Regions from separate parts of the Spartinivicinus marinus genome, predicted to be linked through region 1. Evidence: predicted binding sites of a transcription regulator. Region 1 holds the regulator's gene; the other holds the start of a gene.
The links. Region 1 encodes PhoB, which activates phosphate uptake and scavenging genes when phosphate is short. Its sites were predicted from a motif close to TGTCATANNNNTGTCANA; they were not measured.

Region 1 (3,186 bases):
AAGGGCTTTGTTACCGTCGTTAAGCACCAAGGATGGTGTGAATGCAGTTTATGCAGGAGCAATAAACTGTCTTCACCCCAGTCATTTAGTTTATCTAAACTCCTGGGGCTTCATCGCTCGGTGGCCTCGCCTAAATAATCCTTCGCTTTGAGTATATACCACTTTATTTTTACACCTAAAAGTGATTCATCCCTTCGCTTTGGGTATTATTGTTTATTACGAATTTCTTTTAGGGGATTATTCCACTAGCTCTGGGCTGTTTTCGCTAGCGATTATTGTGGGAGGGAAGTGACAAATAAAACAGCTGCCCTTACCGAGTTCACTTTGTATTTCTAAGTGAGCGTTATGTCTGATCAGTACATGCTTCACAATAGCCAGGCCAAGCCCTGTACCACCAGTGTTAATTGAGCGACTAGGGTCTGCTCGATAAAACCGCTCGGTGAGACGTGGGATATGCTTGGGATCAATACCAATTCCATCATCCATCACCGAAAGGTGCCCGCCATCCTCATCTTCCCACCAATGTACATTAATTTGCCCAGCAGCAGGTGTGTATTTAACGCTATTAAAGATTAGGTTCGAGATAGCACTATGCAGCTCGCGGTCATGTCCTAACAGTGTTGCACCTTCTGGACAAACCAATTGGATATGATGGCAACGGTCACCACTGAGCGCCTTGGCATCACTAATGATGTTTGACAAGATCTTCTGTAAGTAAATTGGCTTTAAGTCAGCCTGTCGATCGCTGGTTTCTAGACGTGATAACAGGAGTAAGTCACTGACCAGATTTTCCATTCGATCTGACTGCTGCTGCATTTGCTGCAAAGCACGTATCCAGCGTTCAGGTAAAATATCAGCGTTATCCAGCAAGGTTTCCAGATAACCTCTGATCACTGTGAGAGGGGTTCTTAGCTCGTGGGACACATTTGCTACAAAGTCTTTTCGCATTTGCTCCAGATTATGCAGCCGGGTAATGTCCCGTACTAACAACAAGCGATCATTGCGACCAAACAGCGTAATATTGAATTGTAAGATGAGCTGGTCATTGATGGGGGAGGGAACTTCCAGCGCTTCTTGGTACTCTTTTCTGTCGAAATACCTGGAGAATGCTGGCTCTCTGATCAGGTTTGTGATTAGCTGCCCTTGATCTACAGGGCTCTTAAAACCGAGCATGGTTTCAGCAGCTTGGTTCCACCACTCCAGGTTGCCCTGATTATCAACCATAATCACAGCATCATTCAGTGCTGCAGTAGACTCTTGAACACGGTCAATCACTGCTTGTAGCCGGGCACGCGCTTTTTGGTCGCGGCGCTGCAGCCGGTAGATAGCATCAAAAATATCTCCCCAGATACCACGACTTTCTGGTGGCTCTAGGTGATTGTGCTCACTCTCTTGAAGCCAATGGCTGAGGCGAAAAACCTGTAACAATGTCCAGCTAAGGTATCCAGCTAAGACAATTGCTAAAACCCAGGCTACTTCTCCGATAGCTACTCCAAACAACACACTGACTATTACAGTGATAGCGAGTCGCTGAATAATTTCGCCTTGCCAGTTAACTTTCACCGCTAAGCCTTAGTTGAGAACCTATAGCCAGTGCCCCTAACAGTCTGAATAAAGCGGTCATGGCCGGTGCCTAATGCTTTACGCAGCCGCCTGATATGGACATCAACGGTACGCTCTTCAACGTACACATTGCCGCCCCACACTTGGTCCAATAACTGGCCTCGGGTATAGGCTCGCTCTTGATGTGTCATAAAGAACTGCAACAGACGGTACTCAGTAGGTCCCATTTCAGTCGGCTTACCGTTAATACTTACCCGGTGACTGATTGGGTCCAGCTCAAGTCCTTCAACCCTGATGGGCTCTTGAGGTTCGTGAGCGCCAGAACGTCTCAATACTGCTTTCAAACGGGCAACCAGTTCTCTGGGGGAGAATGGTTTGGTGATGTAGTCATCTGCTCCCACTTCCAGGCCCTGAATTTTATTATCTTCTTCACCTTTGGCGGTTAACATGATGATGGGAATATTGGCCGTAATTTCATCACGGCGGAGCCGTCTAGCCAATTCAATCCCACTGGTTCCTGGTAGCATCCAATCAAGCAAAATCAGATCGGGTTTCTTGTCGATCATGATGCTATGAGCATCTTGCGTGTTATCTGCTTCCAGACATTCGTAGCCAGCCATTTCGAGTGCGACTGCAATCATTTCTCGGATGGGGGCCTCATCGTCCACTATGAGTATTTTTTTGCCAACCATTTTCAAGCCTTCTCTCGCTTTCAAGTTGTCAGCAGAGCATTACACAGTCTTTATGTTACATTTGAATGACATTCGTGTGGCTCTGCCCTGAAAGTGTTTCCAATCCATGAGTTTTATGACTGTGGCTCAATACCACAGTGAGAAGTTTTCCTAGTGATTACCTGCTATTAATTCCTCCTTCCTGAGGAAGAGGGAGCTAATAAGGTAAAACTAAGAAACAGCACTATCACAAACTATTCCAACAAAGACAAACATGCCTGCCCAGTGATTGTTTAAAAATGCTTTAAAGCATTGGGACCGGTCACGATCTTTGATTAAGTACTGCTGATAGATAAACAGCCCAGCCATTAAACCGATGCCAATAAAGAACAGCCAACCACGCTGAAATAAATAGCCTACCCCTGATAACAAAGCTAGAGTAATTATTTGTAATAAGCCAATCATAAGTTTATCAGCTTTCCCAAATAAAATAGCAGTAGATTTGACGCCTATTTTTAAATCATCGTCTCTATCTACCATGGCATAAGCCGTATCGTAGGCTACTGTCCATGCTAAATTAGCCCAGAAAAGTAACCAGATAGCGTGGTTTAGCTCTCCAGTTTGAGCAGTATAGGCCATAGGAATCGACCAGGAAAAAGCAGCCCCTAATACAATTTGTGGAAAATGAGTGTAGCGCTTCATAAAGGGGTAACTAATGGCTAAAGCCAAGGCACCAAAGCTTAGTAAAATCGTCAGCTGATTGGTAAATAGCACCAGTATCAGCGCAATAATACAAAGGGCTACAAAGCAACCCATTGCTTCCTTCAGCGTCATCGCACCAGTAACCAGTGGCCGATTTTGGGTTCGCTTAACATGACCATCAAAGTGACGATCAGCAATATCGTTAATTACACAACCTGCGCTGCGCATCACTGTGACACCTAAGCAAAAA
Region 2 (3,186 bases), 4.0 Mb from region 1:
ACTGTTGAGCTAAACAATTCACTTGACTCTCAAGCGATTGACTTTCCCATTTAAGTGCTGAACTAAATAGTGTGGAATAAGGCACGGTTACGTTACTATCAGGCCGCAGCTGAATCATTTCCTCAGTAGTTACATCAGGTAATTCTGCTTGGCTTTTAGCGGTAGACGTGGGCTCCGCCGTGAGCGTTTTTATATAATTCGACATCGGTAAGCTCCCTGAAGACACTCAGTGGTGCCAATTCATTGGACTTAACCGGTGTGTGCAATATCAATGCCCAATATTTTTTACTTATTAAATCAACTGGTTAGCTAACCAAAATAAATTGAAGTCAATTCCCTGACATAGACTCACGGCGTTGCAAACCATATTTTCGCATCTTTTCCACTAAGGTGGTCCGGCGAATATGTAGCCGCTCAGCAGCCCGGGCAACAACCCCATTGCTATCATCCAGGGCTTGTTTAATAAGGCTTTTTTCCAGGTTAGTGAGGTAGTCTTTTAAGTCCAACCCATTCACAGGTAATAAAGCCGGGGTATCCAGGCCAACTAACCCCACGGTTTCGATCTGTTGGGGAAACATTTCTACCACATCTTTAGTATTTTCGTCATGCTCATCAATATGCCGGTATTTTTTGGGTAACTCCTGTACGCCAATAACACCATAGGGATGCATGATGGCTAAGCGCTCGACCAAATTGGCTAATTCTCGCACATTACCGTGCCATTCATGACGACACAGTGACATAATGGCGGCAGAATTAAACCGGATTGAACCGCGCTTTTCGTTTTCCAGCCGAGCAATTAACTCATTCAACAACAGCGGTATATCTTCCACACGCTCTCGAAGGGGTGGCATATCAATGGGAAAAACATTTAATCGATAATATAAGTCTTCTCGAAACCCACCATCCTGAATCATGTCTTCAAGATTTTTATGAGTGGCTGCAATAATACGCACATCCGTGGTAATGGTTTTATTGCCCCCCACACGCTCAAAATATTTTTCCTGCAGTACCCGTAGTATTTTCACTTGCATATGCAGGGGCATATCCCCAATTTCATCGAGAAACAGCGTTCCCCCCTGTGCCAGTTCAAACCGTCCAATCCGGGTGGAAATTGCCCCAGTAAATGCACCCTTTTCATGACCAAATAATTCACTTTCTAGTAATTCACCTGGGATGGCACCACAGTTAACGGGTACAAAAGGGCCATTACGACGATGAGAGTTATAATGCAGGTTTCGTGCAACAACCTCTTTACCTGTTCCAGACTCTCCAGTTATCAATACACTGACATCTTTATCAGCCACCTGAGCCATCATTTCCCGTACCTGTTGTACCTTACGGCTAGTGCCGACTAAACTGCGGAACAACTGAATTTCACGCTGCTGACTACGACCATGATGACGACTAAGCTGATATTGCTCGTGAAAAACCTGAGAACGATGCAGGCTATCTAATAGTTTGTTATAGCTAGGAGGGTAATCAATTGACGCGATAATTTGCCGTTTCAAGTCAGGGTCACAAGCTTCGGGTACCAATTGCTCGCCAATCAATAATACGGCAATACCACCATACCATTTTTGGATATCAGCAATCATCGACTCCAAAGGGCTATGGCAATCACCCAATAATAATCCGGCGATACCTTCAGGGTTAACGTCCTGTTCTTTTAATGCCTGTAACCAATGACTGGAATCCAAAGCAATAAAGTCTTCCCCTAAAAATTCCAGGATGACCTTCATTTCGTGCCGACGATTAGCATTATCATCAATTAGCAAGACTTTGATTTCTCGCCACATACCCACTTCCGCTCGACTTTCATTATTAGAGGCTGGTGCAAAACGGCTGTGATCATTACCTTTTGCAACAGCTTTATTATTGCAGAAAATACCAAACTCTCTTGAAAGACCACTTGGTAATATCATCGTCGGATGACCAAGCGATGCTTACCTCAGTAAAGTCAGAAATGTGAGATTGGTCAAATTTATGACAGGCATTCCCGCTAAAGTGACATGATTCACATTTATAATCGATTTAACGGCTTTGTGCTAGCAACCTTCATCTAATTGACATATTACAATAATGTTATTGAGGCTAATTCTTGACAGTGCCCTGCTGATTGCCAGCATAACAACCAGGCAGGTTTGCACGAGCTAAAAGTCATCGCTAGGACTAAAAAGCTTATCAATAAAAATAAAGAAAATAGATTTAAACAGATTGAAAGGCAGCGATGAAAAGCTAACGACAGGTTAATTTTGAATTTGACGGTAAGCAGTCACTCCCGCAATACCTTGTTGACACCGTTGTAACTGGCTAGCTAATTGTTGTTTATATTGCTCATACTGACTAATTGCTTGTTGATAGCCATCATACAGCTGGTGAAGCACAGTAATCACTTCAATCGGTTGATGAGCCTTATTCTGCAGCTGAGATAAAAGCGCCCGGCATTGCTGATCAAACACCTCAAACTGTTCCCAGGATTGTTGCTTAACAATAGCCTGTAACTGGTCATGTAATTGACTGAGTTGTAACACAACAGATATCGAGTGATTATTTTTCATCATTAAATACAGTTTGTGAGTGTTACCTATATTTATCTATAAGCAAACAAAAAATGCTTATCGATCAACCGCAATAGCTTACATGTTATGCATAATAATCGTATTGCTTTGTCTGTGATTAGCCGACAGCCGTTGGCTGAGCCACTTGCTCACGAATACCATCCCAACCAGTTTTCACTTCCCTTAATAATTTAATTACTTCTTCGACCAGCTCCGGGCTATTAGAAGCATTCGCTTCAAATAAGCGAAATTCCATGTACTCATAAAGGCTAAATAGGCTTTCAGCGACGTCACCACCTTGCTCTTTATCTAGAAAGCTTCTTAGCCCACCGATAATCTCAATCGCTTTATTAATAAAGCGGTTTTTTTCTTCAATTTCCTTGCGTTCAATATGACCTTTGGCGATCAACAAACGCTCTAAGGCTCCATCAATTAATAATTGAATCAGTTTATGTGGGTCTGCATCGATAATGCCCGTCTCCCGATTCACTGCCTGATATTGCTTCAGTTGATTATACGCATTCATCGATCACCTCATTCTCTCGTTATCAATCACTCTTACTACTTGCCACTAACGCATCCAATTGGGATTTGATAAAGTCTTGGGTATTTTTAAGCTTAGCAA

Region 2: OQE68_RS27155 (sigma-54 dependent transcriptional regulator) is a predicted target of PhoB. The motif match lies at 1,975-1,992, and genes of this name have one in related genera.

Annotation. Positions count from the first base shown of each region.
Region 1 covers NZ_JAPJZK010000001.1:2,219,137-2,222,322, reverse strand. Annotated here, with positions in the region: gene phoR (phosphate regulon sensor histidine kinase PhoR) at 238-1,563, opposite strand; gene phoB (phosphate regulon transcriptional regulator PhoB) at 1,566-2,255, opposite strand; gene ubiA (4-hydroxybenzoate octaprenyltransferase) at 2,466-3,186, opposite strand, start outside.
Region 2 covers NZ_JAPJZK010000001.1:6,169,544-6,172,729, forward strand. Annotated here, with positions in the region: gene OQE68_RS27150 (sensor histidine kinase) at 1-205, opposite strand, end outside; gene OQE68_RS27155 (sigma-54 dependent transcriptional regulator) at 330-1,799, opposite strand; gene OQE68_RS27160 (hypothetical protein) at 2,250-2,564, opposite strand; gene fliS (flagellar export chaperone FliS) at 2,680-3,087, opposite strand; gene fliD (flagellar filament capping protein FliD) at 3,110-3,186, opposite strand, start outside.